Regions from separate parts of the Terribacillus sp. FSL K6-0262 genome, predicted to be linked through region 1. Evidence: predicted binding sites of a transcription regulator. Region 1 holds the regulator's gene; the other holds the start of a gene.
What was found. Region 1 encodes LexA, which represses DNA repair genes until DNA is damaged. Its sites were predicted from a motif close to CGAACATATGTTCG; they were not measured.

Region 1 (11,307 bases):
TGGGAGATTGCATGTTGTCCCCAGCTTTACAGAGATTCGAGTTTGCGTTGTTCGATATCGATGAAGCGCGATTGGCCGAGTCCGAATTGCTGCTGAATGCACTGAAGCGTTCGTTGCAGGCAGAAGTTACAATCAAAGCATATAAAAACCGCCAGGAAGCCTTGCAGGGTGCCAAGTATGTCATAAATGCCATTCAAGTAGGGGGCTATCGGCCGAGCACTGTCATCGATTTTGAGATTCCCAAAAAGTACGGCCTTCGCCAGACGATTGCCGATACCGTCGGAATAGGCGGGGTATTCCGGGCATTGCGCACCATCCCTGTCATGCTGGATATCGCAAGGGACATGGAAGAGGTTTGCCCGGATGCATGGCTGTTGAATTATACAAATCCCATGGCTGCACTCACCGGGGCTGTTGCCCGTTTTTCGAATGTCAAAGTCGTCGGTTTATGCCACAGTGTACAGGTTTGTACAAAAGACTTGCTCAGGGATCTCGAGATTCCGTATGAGAATATCGAAGAACGGATTGCTGGTATCAACCATATGGCATGGCTGCTGGAGATCAAATCCAATGGCAAGGATATCTATCCTGAAATCAAGAAACGTGCCAAGGAGAAGCAAAAGCAAAAACATCATGATATGGTTCGTTATGAACTGATGGATAAGTTCGGATATTACGTGACGGAATCCTCTGAGCATAATGCAGAGTATCATCCTTATTTCATTAAAGAAAAATATCCGGAGCTGATTTCACGTTTTAACATACCGCTGGATGAATATCCGCGACGCTGCGAGGAACAGATTGAAAGTTGGCAGAAAACAAAACAAGAGCTGATGAATGACCACAGCTTGACACATGAACGTTCGCATGAATACGGTTCCCGTATAATGGAAGCGATGGAAACAAATCGACCGTTCGTTTTCGGAGGAAATGTAGTGAACACTGGCGGTCTGATTGCGAACCTGCCTCGAAATGCAGTAGTCGAAGTACCGTGCATCGCAAATCGAAATGGCATCACCCCGGCATATATGGGAGAGCTTCCGGAGCAGCTGGCAGCTTTGAATCGTTCCAATATCAATACACAGCTGTTGACCATCGAAGCGGCAATGACAAAATCAAAGGAAAAAATCTATCAAGCAGCCTTGCTTGATCCGCATACAGCTGCCGAACTTTCCATGGATGACATCATCAGCATGTGCGATGATTTGATTGAAGCACATGGTGACATGCTGCCGGCGTATTCAGTAGCGAAAGGGACAGTCAGACTTTGATTGATGTCGATTTCTTTTTGAATCTAGGATGATAAGGGAGAGAGACGATCATTGATACGAATCAAAGAAATGAGAAAAAAGATTACGGCGTCTACGGCTTTCATTTTCAGGAAGCCGAAATAGATGAAACAGCAAACATCCTATTGCTGGGCAGGGATAAAAAATCACCGGGCATGAGCTATGACTGGGATGGATTGAAGAGACAGGATATTGGCACATACATCTTTCAGTACACGTTATCGGGCACGGGGAATCTTGAGAAGGATGGAAAGATCCATTCACTTAAGGCGGGGGAAGCATTCCTTGTCGAAATTCCCGGTGCACATCGCTACTACCTTCCGGAGGACAGTGACGGGTGGGAATTCATTTTCATTACCTTGGTAGGCAGTAAAGCGTTGGAGTGCTGGCGTTTCATCGATGAACATAATGGGCCGGTATTGCGGATTTCTCCCGAATCGAAGCTTATCCGGCTATTATTCGCAATATATCAGGATACCATCGAAAATAGGATTACGGATGCTTATCAGGCATCTGCCAGAGCTTACGAATATATCATGGAGTGTCATCGATTCGTGAAGAATATGGAAAAGCAAAAGAAAGACCCTTCCGGTCAAATCACGAAAACTTTATCCTATATCCAGACACACTATGCTGCTCCCATTTCATTGAGTGACATCGCCGCAGTATCAGGCTATTCCAAATATCATCTGGTCAAGCAATTTCAGAATCATATGGATACGACACCTATGAAGTATCTTACAAGAATCAGGATCCAAAAAGCCGTTGATTTGCTGATGACAACAAGATTGCCCATCACAGAGATTGCAGAAAGGGTGGGGTACTCAAACGCAAATTATTTCAATAAAGTATTTCGGAAATCGATTGGTATGGCGGCGGGAGAATTCAGGAAAAGAAAGAACCCATCCAAGATCGATCGCGTCATAACGGATGGATGAGTTTTTTCGGTTCAGCGCACTGCATATATAATACTCCATATAAAAGAGGAGCCTGCCGCAAAGGGCAAGCTCCTTATTTTATTCTGTGCTCAGCGTTCCTTAAGATAATAATCATCCATGCTGTGTTCTTCCTTACGGTAGCTTCTCGTATACCCGCATTTGCATGAATCTGTAACACTATCAATCTTATGACGGCCTCGTATTTTGCACACAAGCTTGTAAAACAGCTTCACGATTCCACCTGCTTTCTAGCTTTTGGTAAAAGCATATTCTAATATACCCAAAAAATGTGTCGAAAGAAGGGTGGAATTGTGTAAAATATATGAAAAAAACGGCCGAAGCCGATTTTCTATTGGATAGAGCGATATAGACCGATTACTTTTCCCAGGATGCTGACATTATCCAGGATGATCGGTTCCATTGTACTGTTCTCCGGCTGCAGGCGGATCTGGTTCTCTTCCTTGAAGAATCGTTTGACCGTTGCTTCGTTGTCCTCTGTCATCGCAACGACGATTTCCCCGTTCTGAGCGGTCTGCTGCTGTTTGACGATGACCATGTCCCCGTCCAGGATGCCGGCCTCGATCATACTCTCCCCGACAACCACAAGCACGAAAATATTGTCATCCGGACCTACAAGATGGCTTGGTACCGGTACGTATTCCTCGATATTCTCAACGGCGGTGATCGGGATACCTGCCGTCACTTTCCCGATTACCGGCGCATAATTCGCTTCGCTGCGCGGGATATCTGTCTGTTCTTCGCTATCCAATGAAAGGACCTCGATGGCACGCGGCTTTGTAGGGTCGCGCCGAATCAGTCCCTTTTTCTCCAGTCTGGAAAGATGGCCATGTACCGTGGAGCTGGATGCCAAGCCTACTGCTTCCCCGATTTCCCTGACGGATGGCGGGTAGCCTTTATCGAGAACCTGCTCCTTTATGTATGCTAGAATCGCTTCCTGTCTTTTCGATAGTTTCATCATGTATCGAACACCCCGTGCATATATTTTTATTACATACAGTATAACACGATAGATTTCAATATACAAACATCCGTTCGAAAAAACGCTTGACTAGAACCTATGTTCGTATATAATGGAATTAACAAATGAGAACGCACGTTCTTAAATACGGAGGGGTCAACCATGTTCAAAAAATTAGCGAAATCAGATCTATTCTACTATGTGCTTTTCGGCTTCACGCTTTTCTTCTTATACTTTACACTTATTATGAGTGTCTAATTAGCTGAAGTGAGAGGGTACATCAATGAAAGCAGTCATCTATTGCAGAGTCAGTACAGAAAAGGACGAGCAGGCAAGCTCGATTGAGCGGCAGCGCGAGGAGCTCATGAGTCTTGCTGCTTCCGCCGATATAGAGGTCATCGATATCATAGAAGAGAGACAGAGCGGCTATGAGATTGAACGCCCGGGTATCTTCCGCATGCTGGATCTATTCACAGCAGGTGAAGCGGATTGCCTTCTTATCCAGGATGAAACAAGGCTGGGCAGGGGCAACACCAAAATTGCTTTATTCCATCACTTGCAAAAGCTGGAGGTCAAGGTCTACACGCTGAGCCAGCATGGTGAATTCCAGCTTTCTGAATCGGATGGTATGGTGCTCCAGATTGTCGGTATTGTCGAGGAGTACCAAAGGAAGATTCATAATATGAAGATAAAACGGGGCATGAGGCGGGCGATTGAAGCCGGTTATGATCCGAGTAAGAATCTGGGCAACCAGCAGGCAGCACCAGGCAGGGAGCGGATTGACTTTCCGATCCAAGAGGTGATCAGGCTGAGAAACAACAAGCTCACCTTTCAGGAAATCAGCTCTGTTCTTCGCGGTATGGGCTTCCAGGTATCGAAGGCGACCGTACATAGAAGGTACCAGGAATATCTTTCGCTTGAATCGGAGGACGGTAGCAGGTAACATAGTGTGTATGAACTTTAATGCTTAAAGGAGCATATACACATGATATCCAAAGAAAAACTGGCACGCATAAATGCGTTGGCACATAAAGCGAAAACGGAAGGTCTCAGCCTTGGCGAACAGAAAGAGCAGAAGGAGCTTAGACAGGAATACTTGAAGAATGTCCGCACTTCGTTCAAAAATCAATTCAAGACCATGACGATCATTGATCCGGAAGGAAACGATGTTACACCGGATAAAGTAAAGAAAATGCGGGAAGATAATTAAGAAGGGATGGCTGGCATCATGCTCAGCCAATCCCTTCTTTTTCTATGTATAAATCCTTGTCTATCGGAGCATTTAGGTATAGGATGAAAAAGAGTACATAATTTGCTAGATGAAAGGGATGTTCACATGGTTCAGACTACAGAATTGCTTTCAATCAATACAATTCGTACGTTATCAATCGATGCGATCGAAGCTGCTAATTCCGGCCATCCGGGTATGCCGATGGGGGCCGCACCGATGGCGTATACGCTTTTCACCGATTTCATGGTCCACAATCCGAAGAATTCCCACTGGTTCAACCGGGACCGTTTCGTATTGTCTGCAGGGCACGGTTCCATGCTGCTGTATTCCCTCTTGCATTTATCCGGATATAAGGTATCCATCGATGACTTGAAATCATTCCGTCAGTTCGGATCCCGTACACCAGGACATCCGGAAGTGCATCATACGGATGGTGTCGAAGCAACGACTGGTCCGCTTGGACAAGGCATCGCCATGGCTACTGGTATGGCAATGGCCGAGGCGCATCTTGCAGCCAAATACAACAAGGATGGTTTCCCAGTCGTGGATCACTATACATACGCTATTTGCGGTGATGGTGACTTGATGGAAGGTATTTCGCACGAAACGGCATCGCTTGCCGGTCACCTTGGCCTGGACAAGCTGATCGTCCTGTATGATTCAAATGATATCTCGCTTGATGGCGACCTTCATCACAGCTTCTCTGAGAATGTGGAAGACCGCTTCAAAGCGTACGGCTGGCAAGTGATTCGTGTCGAAGAAGGAACGAATGTGGATGCAATCCGTGAAGCAATCAAAGAAGCGAAAGCAAACACAACGCAGCCTACCCTGATTGAAGTGAAGACTGTCATCGGTTACGGTTCGCCGAACAAGTCAGCGAAAAGCGCCTCCCATGGTGCGCCGCTGGGTGTGGATGAAGTAAAACTTACGAAGGAATTTTACAAGTGGGAGCATGAGGACTTCCATGTACCGGAAGAGGTCTATGCCGATTTCGAAGAGAAGGTTGCCAAAAATGGCGCCGAAGCTGAAAACGCTTGGAATGAGCTATTCGCCAAGTACGAAGAAGCATATCCCGAGCTTGCAAAAGAGCTGTCTGCTGCAATCAAGGGTGAGCTTCCGGAAGGATGGGCAGATGCGCTTCCGACGTATGAGGAAGGCAAAGATGTGACTGCCACTCGTTCTGCTTCCGGAAAAGTACTGAATGCAATCGCTGATACTGTGCCGGCTTTGTTTGGCGGAAGCGCGGACCTTGCCGGTTCAAACAAGACGCTGCTTGCAAAAGAAGAGAACTTCTCCAAGGCCAACTACAGCGGCCGCAATATCTGGTTCGGTGTGCGTGAATTCGCGATGGGTGCTGCCTTGAATGGTATGGCGCTTCATGGCGGCCTGAAAGTGTATGGCGGAACATTCTTCGTATTCAGCGATTACCTTCGTCCGGCAATCCGTCTGTCCGCTTTGATGGGGACGCCTGTGACTTATGTATTGACACACGATTCCATCGCTGTCGGTGAAGATGGTCCGACGCATGAGCCGATCGAGCAGCTGGCATCCCTAAGAGCAATGCCTGGCTTGAGCGTTGTCCGTCCTGCCGATGGCAATGAAACACAGGCTGCTTGGAGACTGGCGATGGAATCCGAAAAAGTTCCGACTGCATTAGTCCTGACGCGTCAGGATCTTCCTACATTGCCATCGACACAGCAAGCGGCATATGAGGGTGTGAAGAAGGGGGCATATGTTGTCAGCCCAGCACAAAAAGAAACACCGGATGTCTTGCTTCTGGCGAGCGGATCGGAAGTACAGCTTGCTGTACGTGCGCAGGCAGCGCTTCGTGAGCAGGATATCGATGCTTCTGTCGTCAGCATGCCATCCTGGGATCGTTTCGAACTGCAAGACCAGTCCTACAAGGATAGTGTCCTGCCGCCTGCAGTGAAGAAGCGTGTCGGTATTGAAATGGCTTCCCCGCTTGGCTGGGAAAGATATGTAGGCCTGGAAGGCAAGGTCATCGGCATCGACACGTTCGGTGCGTCCGGCAACGGTGATAAATTGATCGAAGCATTCGGCTTCACAGTCGAAAATGTCATCGAACAAGTGAAATCCATATTGAATTGATGAAAATACCGGTCACGCTTGTGACCGGTATTTTCTTATACGACAAAATCCGAGCAAAACTCTGCATCTTCGTGTCTCTTTGCTACAAGTTCCGAGGGATTAAGCAACGCTGTCTCACGTATACTATTCTTTCAAAGGGAGAAGGAGGGACAAGCTTATGAAAGAGTATTTTGTCTATTGGGTGAAACATGAGATCTACTTCCGTTATTTTTATAAATCGGATATCCTATATCGCTTTTTCCTCTCCAGTCAGGAGGAGAAAACCGCATATGTACAGGAGCAGCTGGACTATATCACAAATGAATTTCCTCCCGATGCATCACTGCAGCAAGCACTCCATCAAGATGACAATGTGCAAATCGAAGCTGATCAGCACTGCCTCCGCGTTGTCTGCGATTCCTTGACGACCGCTGAAGAGACCATCTTCTCACAGCTGCGCCATTTCGATTCATCCTTTTTCATCATCGAACCTGCGGCCAACAACTGCGGCTGGATCGCCCCGATCATAAAAAATGACTTGCAATCACGGGTTCATCTATTGTATTCTTCCTTTTGATTGTCTATACTAGATTAGAGATATTTTGAAGGAGGAAGCCAATATGAGTCCGATCTGGGTCGTACTTATAGCACTGGCTGCATTGATTATCGGCGTTGCGCTTGGATTTTTCATCGCCAGAAGATACATGATGAATTATCTGAAGAAGAACCCGCCAATTAATGAACAGATGCTTCGTACAATGATGATGCAAATGGGTCAAAAACCATCACAAAAGAAAATCAACCAAATGATGCGCGCAATGAATAACCAACAAGGTAAATAAGCAATTATTTCTATATAGCTTTGACGTTTCAAGTTGGCGATTTGGCATTGCAAAAAGATTTCAATGAAATCGAAAAACCACGTTTTCTGCTTAGAGATTTAGCAGGAAACGTGGTTTTTTTGATGTTATTTCAAGCTTCATCTATTTTATATTTTCTGGATTTATGCGGAAACTATCACTGGATGGAGAAGGGGGAAAGATGCTGAATGTTTGACTGGCTGGAAGAGAGAACAATCATCCTGGCTCCAACGGGAAGTTATGCATATGGCACGAATACCGAGGATTCTGATAAAGATTTCAAAGGAATATGCATCCCGCCTGCAAGTTACTTCCTGGGGCTGGATTCCTTCAATGAATATAACAGCAGCGGCGGTAAAAACTTCAAAAACATGAAAGATGATATCGATATCAATATCATCCATATCACGAAGTTCGTCAAGGATGCTATGGCTGGGGTGCCCAATAACATCGAAATATTATTTTTGAATGGAGAGCAGTACTTAAAAGTGACAGACTTGGGGCAGCGGTTAATCGATGATCGGCATTTATTCCTTTCTAAAGCAATCCACAAAAAATTTGGTGGCTATGCCGAGTCCCAGATCCAAAAGCTTAAGCAGAGAAATTCCAGCAGATCCGGCAGACAGGACTTGATCGAGCAGTATGAGTACGACACGAAATTCTTTATGCATAGCGTAAGGCTGCTGACCAGCGCGATTGAGATACTGGAAACAGGCGATTTCAGCACCTACAGGCCAAATCGCGGTTTTTTGCTTGACTGCAGGAATGGTAAATACACATTTGGTGAAGCAGTGGAGCTTATCGAGTCGTTGGATGAAGATCTCCGGAAGGCAGCAGAGGATTCCATGCTTCCAGAAGAGCCGGATCGTCATGCCATTGATGAGCTCTTGGTCAGCATAAATATTGCAGCAATGAAAGAAGAAGGCGGCTGGTAAGTGCCGGCAAAGGTATGAAATACAGGAAGCAGGCAACACTCATAATGCAGACAATAGGTTTTATTCTGCAAATATGAAGGTAAAAGTAAAGAAGAAAAGGAGTGAGTGGGCAAAATGAAACATGTAAAGGCACTATTGATCAAATTCATCATGATTTTAGCTGTTTTATGGATTGTTTTCACTCTGATGTTCGATGCGGAATTCGGTGATACGCTGCTTATGAGTGTCGTCTTGACGATCGCTGCTTATGTGATCGGGGATTTGTTTATCCTCAGCCGATCAGGGGATCGGAGCAAGCCGGATGGTGATTTTACCAAGCGGAATGCAATTGCGACAGTGTGTGATGCCGTCCTCGCATTCATCGTGCTTTGGGTGTTGGGGGAAGCATTGCTGGATCCTGATGATAATGTTGTGCTGGCATCCTTGATTTCCACCGTCGTGATCGGTATCGGCGAGTTGTTCTTCCATCCTTATGTCAATAATCAAGTCATTGAAGATCACAATGCCCAAACTGTTGGTATGTCCTGAATTATGCTATAGTAGAATGAGTTAATGGAAGGAATCCCTATATGGGGATTCCTTTTGCTTGCCGAATGATCAAGGAGGAGGTATCTTGTGGAGGTTTCGATACTGCTGGCTGTTTCTGCAGGATTTCTATCCTTTTTATCCCCGTGTGTCCTTCCGCTTTATCCGGCATTTCTATCCTATTTGACTGGAGTTAATCCGGCTTCATCCAGCGGAAAATCGCATGCCTATGGATGGTTCTTGCATACGATTTTCTTTTTGCTTGGGTTTTCGGCGATTTTTTTATTGCTGGGCTACAGTGCACTGGCATTATCTGAATTACTTTTTGCTTATCAAGCATACATACGTGTCATCGGGGGAGCTTTCCTTATCCTATTGGGAGCGATACAGATAGGATTGCTGGGAGGGAGATGGCAGTCATCCGGAAGCTTGTTTCGTTTTAAGGACAGACCGTCTGGATATGCGGGTTCTTTCCTGATCGGACTGGCCTTTGCCATGGGCTGGACGCCATGTACAGGCCCGATATTGGCGGGGATCATGACGACTGCTGCACTGCAGCCGCTTCAAGCCGTCCCGCTGATGTCGGCTTATGTCCTTGGTTTCAGCATTCCCTTTTTTGTTTGTGGTTTTTTCGGATATCGTCTGCAAAAATTGCAGAGAGCGGGTAAGCTCTTGCATGAAGTGAGCGGCTATTTCCTGATTCTGATCGGCATTTTGCTTCTATTCGATTTGACAACAAGGATAACAGCTTATCTTGGCGGTTTTTTCTCTTTTTACGGTTTTTAAATCGTGAAAAATGCTGCGAAGTAGTTTAAAATATGTAGGGAAAGGGTGTCGATTGTGGAATTTTCACCGAATAATTTAATTTTCAAAACAACAACCGTGCTCATCTCTTTCTTGTTGCTAGGGTTTTCGGTCTATCTGTTCTTTGCAGGCCATAATTCCCCGGGCGGTGGATTCATCGGAGGTCTGGGAACTGCTGCTGCACTGGTGCTTATGTATATGGCATATGGATTTAAGACGGTCAGCAAGGTTCTGCCGATCAATTATCGTGTGTTGACGGTGATGGGTGTGCTGATTGCGGTCCTGACCAGTGCTGGGTCATTCCTATTCGGACAGCCATTCCTGAGCCATACCTTCACGTATATCCATTTGCCGGTACTAGGGGAACTGGAGTTGGCTACAGCGACACTTTTTGATCTGGGGGTATATCTTACCGTTGTCGGTATCGCCCTGACGATCATTCTGTCCATCGCACAAGATCGTTCAAGCAGTGAGGAGAATGTAAGTGGCAAAAATATTGATAGTTGATGATGCAAAATTCATGCGGAAGACATTGCGCGGTCTGCTTACCGAGAACAATCATGAGGTTGTCGGGGAGGCTGCGGATGGACTGGAAGCAGTCTCAAAGTTTCGTGATACCCATCCTGATCTTGTGTTCATGGATATCACGATGCCGCATAAGGATGGGCTTGCAGCCTTGAAGGAGATCATCGGGATGGATCCGGATGCCAAGGTGATCATGTGTTCTGCAATGGGTCAGCAGCGCATCGTCATGCAAGCGATCGAGCTTGGCGCAAAGGATTTTATTACGAAGCCTTTCGAGGATGTCCGAGTGATTGAGACTGTGGAGCGTATTCTCGCTTAAAGAAATGTAAATTGAAAGAAGGTAAGGGTATGACATTACCTGTTATCATCAGTACCATCCTGGTGGCATGTATGGGACTGGCTGTTGCCATGATACGGATGCGGGCTGCAGCCAGACCGGTTACGGCCAAGAAAATCATCCTGCCGCCCCTTTTCATGAGTACCGGAGCGCTGATGTTCATTTTTCCGGTGTTCCGTGTACCTTGGCCGGAGGTTTGGTTTTCATTGGGGGCAGGAATCATTTTTTCCAGTTTGCTGATCCTGACTTCCAATTTTGAAGTCAGGGATCAGGAGATTTTCCTGAAGCCTTCGAAGGCATTCGCAATCATACTTGTCGGTCTCGTGTTTGTCCGGGTTTTACTCAAAGTGGCGATCGGCCAGACGATCGAAATAGGGGAGATGGGCGGTGTCTTCTTCCTGCTGGCCTTTGGCATGATCGCTTCCTGGCGGATTGCAATGCTTTGGAAGTACAAACGGCTTGAAAGAAGCTTGCAAGTCACCTGATGGTGTGAAAAGACTTTCTTCCAGTGAGAAAGTCTTTTTTCATAGACTGAGGACATACAAGTTTTAGGAAAATCATGGCACGAGCGTTTTGTTTTTTGCTTAATTGTAGTAACATACATTACAAAAGGACTTATACATACATAGATGCACGAAGGTCACATAAAAGGGGGCGAAGGAGCTTGAACGAAGACGACTATAAGACAGAGAAAAAGGCAAGGGCGGCTTCATTTGATTCGACAGGCTTTGAGGCACATTCTTTGGCTGAACTTCCGGCACCGCTGCTGCGATGGATCGATGAAAACGGTTTTGAT
Region 2 (11,307 bases), 480 kb from region 1:
TCCATCGGTAATGATGATCCGACTTCCGCTATCAATACCTTTCATCAAATGGCTGATCTGATGATCAATATGGATGCATCGACGACATTGCATCCTTATTTGCAGGATGAAGATGGACAGACACGCGTCGTTTATAACACTGTGACTTTTTCCACTTATCTGCATGAAGGCTTCGGCCGCATTCGGCATTACACACAAAAGGATTATCTCTTGATTGTGGAAATGATCCAGATTTTCATCCGGATGGCAGATTCCATTTCCGAAAAGAATCACTCGATCATCTGGGAATTCGTCCAAGATACGATTTTCCATATTCCGCAAACCGCATTCTACCGATCTGATCGGATTCGGCTGCTCCATTGTTTGAAGCAGCTGGCAGATGTCACCGGGAAAGAAATGGATTATTACGAATTGGAAAGGCATCTCCAGCCAAATTAAAGAAGGAGACAGCACGCTCGCTGTCTCCTTTCTTATACTTGCCGCAAAAAACCTTTGTCAAAGAAATAAAGATACTTCTCCTTGACTGGTTTCTTCCAGATACGTTCGATTGCAAGAGCATACAATTCAATCTGCACCCGATATTTCTCCGTCAAGGTCTCAGCTCTTCTGGCCGGATCTTCTCCATAGAGTGTATCCGTCTTGTAATCCAGCAGCACAAGTCCATCGTCCTCCACAATGATTTGATCGACTACCCCCTGGACAACAACCTTATCGGAAGCTGCTCCTGTCCAGTCGCTGTACAGTTCATTAGCGGGCAGCGCCAGTGTGAAAGGTGTTTCCCGATAGAAGTGCTCAGCCCGGCGCAGACGATTTGCTATTGGTGAATCAAGGAAATCAAGGATCCTCTCCACATCGATCGACGCAGCAGCCTCTTGCTGCAAGAATTCCTTCTCCACTAATTCTTGCAGGTACTCCTCGAGCTGCTTCTTATCCCATTCCTTCCGGATATCAAGCTGCTGCATGACAGTATGGACCGCACTGCCCCGTTCAGCCGGCGTGAGTTCCTTCGATTCCTGCAGGAAATGCGGCCTGCTGGCAATCGGAGCTCTTTGCTGGATCCGGTTCACTACGCGGATATCGCTGTAGCTGTCCCGTATTTCCCGCTGCCGCTTGATTTCCGTCACAGTCTGTTTTGCCCGGAATCTTGTTGCCTCTGAATGCGGATATTGATAAGTCAGGCGGTTCTCGACTTCGGCTTTCCAATCAGCATCCTCTTCACCAGGCTTCCACTCCGTGATGCGCTGAAGCAGCTCTTGATTGGCTTCTTCCTCTTGCTCTTCCGATGTAAGGTAATCTTTGCTTTCTTGGAGGCGTATCCTCCATTCCGAGCGATCAGCAGTAATTTCTGCCGGCAGCTGCATGGACAGCTCCCCTTCCCGGAGCTCCATCGCTTGCTCATGCCGCAGCAGGGCCGGCGCAACCCAATCCAAATAGGAGGTCGCTTCCAATCGAAAATGCGAAGGTAATACCCAATCTGGATGATCGGCAACCCGCCGCCATTTCTGAAGCTTCTTCTCCAAAGATGCAACATTCCCGACCATGACCAGCTTTTCCTTTGCACGCGTCAACGCAACGTACAGCACCCGCATTTCTTCGGCCAGGGATTCCCGCTGCTTCTCCGCTTTTAATGCATGATAGATCAAAGTAGGATACATGAGCCGCTTCACCGGATCGATGTATTTGCTGCCAAAGCCCAGATCTTTATGCAATAAATAACGTTCCCTGAGATCCTGCTGATTGAATGTTTTATCCATCGCACCTGTGATGACAACAGGAAACTCAAGTCCTTTGCTTTTATGGATGGTCATGATCCGGACAACATCTTCCTGTTCCCCCAAAGCCTTCGCAGCTCCGAGGTCATCCCCTCGTTCTTCCATACGTTCTATGAATTTCACAAACCGGAACAGACCGCGGAATGATGTATTCTCATAATTTCTCGCCCGATCATACAGGGCACGAAGATTTGCCTGTCGCTGCCTTCCTCCCGGTATGCCGCCTACGAAATCATAATATCCCGTCTGCCGCATGATGGACCAAATCAGGGTCGATAATGCCCCCTGCCTTGCTTCCATCCGCCAAGAACGAAGCCACTCGAGCAGCCGCTCGATTTTGATCGAGATGGCATCATCCGTTGTCCGTGCATACGATCTGGCTGCATCATAATAGCTGCTCCGCTGATCCGCCAATCGGATTTTAGCTAAGTCATCCTCTTTCAGACCGATGATGGGGGAGCGTAAAACAGCAGCGAACGGTATATCCTGCAGCGGATTATCGATGATCTTCAGCACACTCATCATCACTTTGATCTCGATAGCGTCAAGATAACCTGTCGTCAGCTCGGCATATACCGGGATACCCTGCTGCTTCAGTTCTTCCATGATGCTTGGTGCCCAGGTCATGGATCGGAGGAGTATGACGATATCCCGATATTGGATATCACGCTGCTGCTGCGTGGATTTATCGACAACTTGCATCGCAGCATGCCCTTCATGACCGATCCATTGCTGAATCATCCTCGCGTAAGCACGCCCTTCCAGCTGGGCTTTTTCCAAGTCCTCCACCGTTTCCGTGTCGGTGTCGGCTTCTTCCATTTCTTCCGTACCATCCCGATTGATGATGACCAGCTCCACATCGGCATCATCATGCTTCAGCTCATCATACATTTTATTTGCGTAGATAAGCTCTGCTTCCTTTTCATACTGCATTTCCCCGACATCCTCGGAGAACAGCTGGCGGAAGATATAATTCGCGCCATCCAGCACCTGCTTCCGGCTGCGGAAGTTGCTGGCCAAATCGATGCGCATGCCTGGATTATCCGGTTCGGAAAATGCCTTGTACTTATTCAGGAACAAAGTCGGTTCCGCGTGCCGGAATCGATAGATGCTTTGTTTGACATCCCCGACCATGAACATATTCCCGCTGCCTTTACGATCGGATAGCAGCGTGATCAGCGTTTCCTGTACAAGGTTCGTATCCTGGTATTCATCCACCAGCAATTCCTTGAACCGGCTTTGATAGGTTTCGGCAATGCTTGACGGAATGATTTGATCTGGCGTGCTGTCATCATCGATCAGCACCTCCAGACAAAAGTGCTCCAAATCGGAGAAATCCACCAATGCCCGTTCCCGTTTCTCCATTTGATAGCGGCTGCGGAATTGCTTGACGAGCAAAGCAAGCTGCTTGATCGACGGATAAAGCTCGAGCATATCTGCCAGATAGACTTCCAGCTTCCGTGAAAACCAGTCCCCGGCAAGCTTCCCCCATCTCTTTTTATAGGAATCACGCAATGCTTTTGCCTGGGCTTTCTTTGTATCATCACAATCGACTTTTTTACCGGAAAGCCTGCCGAAGGACTGCTCCTTGATGAAATCCACCGCGTCATCCCAGCTGCCTCCTACAAGACTCTTGGCTTCAGCAATGAAATTCCTTTCCGCTTTGAAAGTGTCTGCGTAATGATATGGTCCATCCGGCTCGCATGTCAGTGCGAGTGCCTGATCGGCCTCCTGCAGCATGGCCTGCAGCTGATCGTTTGCTTCCCGCTTCAACACTTGCAGCCAAGGAAGATCACCCTCATCCTTCACATCCGAAACATTATACAGCTCCGCCATTCCATCCAGCCACGCATCCGGATACGGATTCTGGGTAGCAAAATCATATAATTTCAGAATCAAATCTTCTACTTCCAAGTCATTGCGGTCATTGCTGAAGCGATCGACGACACCGAAGAAGGCCGCTTGCTCATCGCCTTCCTTACCGTACCATTCCTCCAGCAGCTCACCCATGACCTCCTGACGGATCAAATCTGCTTCCAAATCATCCGCGATTCGAAAACCTGGATCCAAATCCAGCAAATACGCATATTTGCGCACGACATCCAGGCAGAATGAGTGAAGCGTGGAAATGGACGCATGCTGCAGCAATGATAGCTGCTTGCGAAGATGCTGGGATGATGGATTCGCCTCCAACGCCTTTTCGAGAGCCGATCCGATCCGGCTGCGCATTTCTTGCGCTGCTGCATTCGTAAAGGTCACGACAAGCAGCTGATCAATGTCCACCGGATCCTCTTGATTCACAAGCTTCTGGATGATCCGTTCGACAAGGACAGCCGTCTTCCCCGATCCCGCTGCTGCCGCCACCAATATATCATGTCCTTTGGCATCGATTGCCAACTGCTGTTCCTCAGTCCACTTCACCATGTCGCTCCACCTCCTTCTTGATGCTGTTCAGCACTTCGTCATCCTTCATATCCTTGATGGCACGATATTTATTACCGGCAAGTGATGCATCGAACTGGCAAACCGCCTTGAATTCACAGAATGTACAAGCACTTTGATCATGGTGCCGATATGGATTCAAATGCACGCCGCCATTGGTGATATCCAATCCCGCTTGCTCCATCAAAAATCTGGTATGCTGCTGCAGGGCGCGGAACGTGTCTTCATCCGCCGTCTGGGATCCTGCCCTGAACCCGCCATCCTTCTTCAGGCCAGCCGGGATGATTTTACTCATACCCGATTCGAGTGATGTATCCATCATCCGGGCAACCGATTCCTGCTCAAGAAGCATGCCTTGCATTTTGAATTTCTTGAAAATCTCTTCTTCGATATCAACCTGCGACCTGCTTGATTGAGATATCAGCGGGTTGTGCACATGGAAATACAGCACCCCCGCAGGAGTCGCCTTGAGACCTAGCCATTCCTCTGAATGTGATAGGACAACATCCAGATAGGCGAGCATCTGCAGAGCCAGACCATAGTACACCTCGGTCAGATTCAGCGCCTTGCTGCTGGATTTATAATCGATTATGCGAAGGAACAGTTCTTCCTGTTCGATCGCCTTGTCAACCCTGTCGATCCGTCCCCTCAGCTGCACATCATAGCCGTTTGGCAGTGCGATCTCAATCGGAGGCAGTGTCTTGTCCTCGCCGAAATCAAGCTCAAGCCCGACAGGGGAGAACTTGCTTTGCCTTGCCTGCTCACTCAGTGTATAGGCAGCCCGTGCAATGATTTCCTGCAGCTTCTGCTGGATGTACTTGAAGCGGTTGGAGCTATGGAGTATCTGGTTCTGCAGCACAGGCGCGAGATTCCCCATTGCCCGCTTCGCGTAACCAGCGGCATCGTTTCGATTAAGCTGCGCATAATCCCTGCCCTCCAGCTGCACCCAATCGGTGATTTGCTTCAATGCCTCATGGAAAAGCTGACCGATATCCGGGGCGTCCAATTTGTACGTCCGTCTGTTTTCCAAACCGAGACTGTACTTGGCGAAATGCTGATAGGAACATCGATAGTAAGTTTCCAGGCGGGATACACTTGCTTTCACCTTTTTCGGGAAAAGCTGCTCCTTTGTCTCTTCCTTCAAATCTTCTGCCTCATTTCGGTAAAAGAGGCTTTGAAGGATCCTTCCCGTCAATTCACCTGCGCTTTCCTGGCGAATGAACCAGTTGAGCACGCTATCCCAGATCGGATGGATCGGATAGCTGCGCAATTTACGGGCAAGCTGCGTCGTAAGCGCAGACCGGGTCTGATCGATGGTTGCAACAAAGCGGGCCGTATCCAGGCTGTCCTCCGGATCCTGAAGCATACGCTCATCGCAGCACCAATCGAATAAATCCTTCATGCGCTGTACGAGCGAAGACGCCATTTTCGCCTTTCCTTCCTGATCACTGATCGGATAGCTTACCCAAAGCCGTTCACTTGCTGCCGTAAAAGCGAGATACATATAAAAGCTTTCATCCAGGAGCTGGCGCTTGCTCCCTGCTGCAAGCTGCAAACCGTATACCGCCAGTACTTCCCGATCCTCTTCACTGATGAGTCCGTCATTCCTGGGCTTCATCGGCCACACACCCTCGTTGACCCCAAGCAGGAACGCACATTTCAATCCGCTCACCTTGCTATGATCGATTGTCCCGACGATCACCTGATCCAGACTGGGCGGGATATGGGCGAATTCCAGCGATTCGAAGCCGGTTTCCATCGTATGACGGAATACTTGCAGGGAAACGCGCTCTTCGCCGACTATCTCCACGGCTTCATCCAGCAGCTGGAGCACGGCATCCCAGACCTGGTCTTGTTCCCTTGCCCTTTCCAATTCACCACGCTCATCGAAAGTGACTTGCATTTCTTCCAGGCGCTGCGGCACTTTCAGCTGTTCCAGCCAATCGTAAACCGCAATCGAGCGTTCACGGAATGTCTTGCCCTCCCGCAGCTTCCGATCGAATTTCTTCATCGCTTCAGCTACCTGCCGGCGATAATGATTGATCCGTTTCTGCGTTTCCAATTCCTTATCCGTCTGCCGGGTCGATTCAAAGCCGCGGAACCGCTGGAAGATCCAATCTTCTTTTTGCAGCCAGCGATCCCTGGAGCGGATGCCATATTCCAGACAGTAATTCTCCAATTCATCTATCGCTTCTTCCGTCAGCGGATAGACTTCATCGCTTGATGGGATGAAGCCGGTCTTCAAGACGCGGAACACGGCCTCATAACGCCAATTCCCATCGACCACTTCCATTCCGGAACGGATCAATTCCAGCAGCGGATGGTGGATCATCGGCTTTTTCTGATCGATGAATACTGGAATATGATAATCCTTGAACACCGTTTCAATCAGCTCGTGGTACACATCCGCCTGTCTCAAAAGCAATGCTATGTCCTGATAACGATAGCCCTTCTCCCGTACAAGTGTGATGATTTCCTGCGCCACCCCTTCGACCTCCGCCCTCGGATGGACTGCCTGCGCCAGCGTGACCGGTACTTCCCCTTTCAGTGATGGTGCGGGGCGAGTTTCAAAATGCTTCTCCAAATGCAGGAAGGCAGGGTTATGGCCAAAACGTCCCTCCTCCGGGCTCAGCTGCTCGATGGAGGTGATCGGAACATTCCGCTCCTGTGCCGTCTGTTTGATTTGAAGAAATGTATCGTGTGTGCGGGCGAACAAATCAAGCTCATCTACATCCTGACGGTTCGCTGCGTCCAATGTAAGTGTCACGGTGACTTGCTCGGCTTCCGTCATCAGGGCACCGATTACCTCCAGCTCCTGCGGCGTGAATTGATGGAAACCATCCAGATAGATTTCCGCCCCTTTCACAGACCGCGACAGCGGGATTTTGGAAGCCAATACTTGCAGCTGATCCTCGCTGTCAATATATTTATCGCGCAATAGCGCGGTCAGACGATCGTATATATAACTGATATCCTCCAGCTTATCCCGAAGCGTGCGTTCCGGGGAGTGCGGCAGCTGAAACTGCTCCATTTCCTGTATTTGGGCATGAAGAAGCTCCGGCGTAACCCGATATCGCTTCAGCTCTGTGATCATGCTTTCCAGCTGCCCCATGAAACCATTCTTCTCGATCGCTTTTTGGAAGACATTCCAGTCGGATTTCCGTTCCTCGGTGATTTTCCGGAGCATCATCTGGATACCGGTCGAGCTGATGAACTGCTTGGTCGCACCGCCTGTCTCCTGCAGAATATACCAAGCCAACCGCGACAAGCTGTACACTTGTGCGCGGATGCTGCCCTCTACGCCGGTTTGTCTGATCAGCGCCTGCTCCTGCTGAAAAGTCATCTGATCCGGAACGAGATAAAATATATTCGGCCCCATCGGATCTTCGTTCAATTTGGCTGCTATCTCATCCAGACAAGCCCGGCTTTTCCCTGCCCCAGACCGGCCGACGATAAAACGTACACCCATGCTACACTTCACTCCTGTCTCCCAAACTAGTAATCTTATTTTATCATGTTCCGTCGCTGAAAGGAAAACAAACGCGTACATTTGTTCGATTGCATATATTGGAAAAGCTCCTTATCCAAGATAAGGAGCTAAGCACCAAGGCCCGTTGCAGACATTGGCCAGAATTGGGCATCCACCTTCCCGACAACCTGTTCAATCGGAATGAAACCAAATGCACGGCTGTCCAGGCTGTCGCGGCGATTATCCCCCATGACGAACAGCATTCCATCCGGTACAGTCGTTTGCCCGGTCACATCCTCCAATGTAAAATCATACGTCAATCGACCATCGATATCATCCTTATAGGCTTCCAGATAATGCTCCGGGCGGTATTCCCCATTCACGAACAGCCTGTCATTCCTCACTTCCAGTGTATCACCAGGCATTCCAATCACTCGTTTGACATAATCCTCATCTTCGGTTGCATGAAAGACGATGACATCAAAACGCCGAATACTATCTGCATCGTTCCTGAATTTGTTCACCATCAGGAAGTTGCCATCCTGCAAGGTAGGCTCCATCGACTCCCCTTCCACCCGATAATCCGCAAAGACCCATTCCCTGAAACAGACGAGCAAAAGCACGATGCCGGCAAACAGGAAGAAAAACCTCCAACGTTTTTTCTTTTTCATGTACTTTCCTCCGGTGTGAGTGTTTTGGAACACTTTACCCCGGCAGGTACAGCTTCAATCCTTATCGGACTGCTCCTGCTTGCCGTTCTTCTTCAATCTTCCTTCCACGTACTTGCCGATCATCCAAAACAGGATGATGGCAACGGCGACAACGACAGTCTTGATCGGATTTTCCGCAAAAGATGTCAGACTGTCCCCGATATAAGCAATCGAGAAGATCATCAGTGCCTTACCGAGAAATACTGCCAGCGCGAATTGCTGCAAGCTGATTCTCGATAACCCGGCAACGACATTGATGATAGCCGACGGGGAAAATGGGAAGCATAATAAAATGAATAGCGGACCGAAACCATGACGATCCAGCCATTCCGTTATTCTCTTAACTTGTTTATTATGACGCAGCCAATTGATCACCCGTGTATGGCGGTAGCGCCGTATCAGCCAAAAGACCGTGATCGCACCAAGTGACGTGCCAATCCATGAATACAGGAAGCCCCATAGCAGGCCGTACGCCACCGTATTCGTAAGCACGAATACAACAAGCGGCAAAAACGGCAGGAAAGCTTCAAAATAAGGAAGCAATATGCCGGGTATAGGACCCAGATTCTCATATCGATCCAGCAGGGATTTTACATAGTCGTCCCATGTTCCATTGCGGAACATTTCCATCAAATCGTTCCATCCAAAACCTAAGACCATCTAACCATTCTCCTATTCCCAGCTAAAAACATCTTTTTACCATTTTAAACGAAAAGCCCGAGCCTGCAAAGTCTGACAGGATAACCCCTTCTTTTCCTGCATTTGGTTGGTGATTAAATAATTACCTGTGCTATCCTGTTTCCGCTTCGCATAGCAATAGGATATAATGGAACTTATGTTCGCAATAGGAGGAAAGGCATATGCGCTGTCTTAGTGAGTCGGAATATAAGCTGGGATCCCGCTTCCTGTTTCTGTCCATGGCCATTGTTGTCCTGCAGCAGGATATCCGGATCGTGGAAGAAGGAAAACACAAGATAAAAACATATCTTTTGCATAACTTACAAGCAATGGAGAAAGCTGCGCTGGAGGAGCGCCGAAAGCTGCGCATCCAGCTCCGCCAGCGCAATATGCAGATTGTGACCGCAGAGAAGAATGACGCATTCACTACGTTTTTATTCATCACGAAGGAATGCGAGGAAAAGCGGAATTATTTCAATCCGGCAATACGGAAGAAAGTCGAAGCCATCCTGATGGAGCTCACACAAAAGGCTCTGCTATCTGATCCCCGCTGTACTTCCACAAATGCCTGATCCGCTTATCCAGCAGGAAACGGTATTGCGCAGTACGCTGGACCTGATTCATCATCGATCCATACGACACATCCAGGATAAGTGTGTGACCATTCTTGAAAGTAAGGCTTGTACGCTGATGGGCTGCGGCTTCAATCCGCTTGATATGGGAATGTGAAATCCAGGAGCATGTGTGGGCAAGAGGAGAAGAAGTGGGAAAGAAGTACATACCGCTGACGGGGTCAACGGATATCGGGGCTTTATGCGTTATTCCGCAAATTTCCTTCACCCCAGCCTGTCTGCCCTTCAAGCTGCTTCCATAGAACTTGCAGGCCACATCGATGAATTTGCTGGGAGAGGCACGAAAAGTGAAACTGTTCTCTGTCTCGAGCACCTCACAGCCAGGCTGTCCGTTTTCAAGAACCTTCGGAAGCACTGCCATTGTAAGAGGAGTAAGTTCAGCCACAGCCGGGCTCTGTTCAATCTGCTGCATCTTAAACATTCCTTTCTGATGCAGGAAAAGAAGGTTGTCTCTACAATAGCAAAATCGGGACAGAAAAACAGGGGAATCAGATTTTCTTAATGGAATCCTTACAAAAACAGGCAGAGATATAAAAACTCTACCTGTTTTTTTCATATTCCGTTATTTTTTCAATACGATCTCGATTGGAAGGATGAGTGGAACGCAGCCATTCAAAAACCGGCCAAGGATCTGGATCGCCTTTGGAGACCTCCTGCATCTTTTCGAACATGCGGATGCCTGCTGCTGTATCAGGTGCATGCTCAAGTGCATAATCATCGGCCTGACGCTCCATCTCACGTGATACATAAAGGGATACAGGGGTACTTGCAAACTGCAGCAAGCCCAAGATCAAGAGAAAGAGCGGCACAGCCTGCAGCTGATGCGCAGTGATTTGCTTCTTAGCCAATATCTTGTCTGAGACCCTTTTGGTCACCCAGAGGAGAAGAAAGCCAAGAACCAGAAAACCGGCTGTTCCCCAATACACATGATGCAGTACGTAATGGCCGATTTCATGGGTGACAATGAACAGCACCTCATCTTCTGCCAATCCATCTATGGTTGTATCATACAATACGACACGGGCACTGCCGAACAAACCAGTTACATACGCATTATATGTCACCGTCTTTGCACTCTTATCGACCTCCAGGAGTGTCGCATCCGGGATACCCGCGGCATCGGTCAGCTGCTCGATATCCGTTCGCAATTCCCCATCAGGAAGGGGATGGAAGTCTTCATAGAGAGGATCGATCCACATCGGCTGGATGTACACGACGAAAATAGCGCCAGGGACGAGCAGAAGCCACAGCACGATCCACCAGCTTTTACGGAATCGTTTCATCAGGAGCTGCGATAGGAATACCACTGCCGTGACTGCCAGATAAAAGAGAAGTAAGCTCAGCAAGTATTCCCCTGCCCAATCCCCAAATGGCTGGACACTGATCTGCCCTTGGCGCGCATTCCAAAATCCCGCCAAACGGAATGGCAGCTGCACAATACCATACAAACCGGTCAAAAGGAGCAAGAAAACCGCTAATGCGAATAGCTTGGGAAGCCGCTGTTCCAACGAGGCTGCGAATTCCTGCAGCTTACTGTCCTTCCAGACTGCAAAAAGGAAAATGGGCAATAGCGGCAGCCGTGAAAAATAAACTGCATGCCCAAT

Region 2: addB (helicase-exonuclease AddAB subunit AddB) is a predicted target of LexA. The motif match lies at 7,758-7,771, and genes of this name have one in related genera.

The regions. Positions count from the first base shown of each region.
Region 1 is NZ_CP150277.1:88,838-100,144, reverse strand. Features, by position in the region: gene MHI54_RS00475 (alpha-glucosidase/alpha-galactosidase) at 1-1,271, shown strand, start outside; gene MHI54_RS00470 (AraC family transcriptional regulator) at 1,445-2,227, shown strand; gene lexA (transcriptional repressor LexA) at 2,577-3,206, opposite strand; gene MHI54_RS00460 (recombinase family protein) at 3,490-4,149, shown strand; gene MHI54_RS00455 (DUF896 domain-containing protein) at 4,192-4,416, shown strand; gene tkt (transketolase) at 4,543-6,546, shown strand; gene sirA (sporulation inhibitor of replication protein SirA) at 6,704-7,102, shown strand; gene MHI54_RS00440 (YneF family protein) at 7,146-7,367, shown strand; gene MHI54_RS00435 (nucleotidyltransferase domain-containing protein) at 7,574-8,320, shown strand; gene MHI54_RS00430 (YndM family protein) at 8,435-8,848, shown strand; gene MHI54_RS00425 (cytochrome c biogenesis protein CcdA) at 8,936-9,631, shown strand; gene MHI54_RS00420 (Na(+)/H(+) antiporter subunit B) at 9,686-10,156, shown strand; gene MHI54_RS00415 (response regulator) at 10,134-10,493, shown strand; gene MHI54_RS00410 (cytochrome c biogenesis protein CcdC) at 10,523-10,996, shown strand; gene MHI54_RS00405 (ATP-binding protein) at 11,176-11,307, shown strand, end outside.
Region 2 is NZ_CP150277.1:566,795-578,101, forward strand. Features, by position in the region: gene MHI54_RS02895 (DUF2254 domain-containing protein) at 1-438, shown strand, start outside; gene addA (helicase-exonuclease AddAB subunit AddA) at 471-4,196, opposite strand; gene addB (helicase-exonuclease AddAB subunit AddB) at 4,180-7,683, opposite strand; gene lepB (signal peptidase I) at 7,812-8,354, opposite strand; gene MHI54_RS02915 (TVP38/TMEM64 family protein) at 8,409-9,053, opposite strand; gene MHI54_RS02920 (hypothetical protein) at 9,254-9,643, shown strand; gene MHI54_RS02925 (competence protein ComK) at 9,591-10,115, opposite strand; gene MHI54_RS02930 (M48 family metalloprotease) at 10,243-11,307, opposite strand, start outside.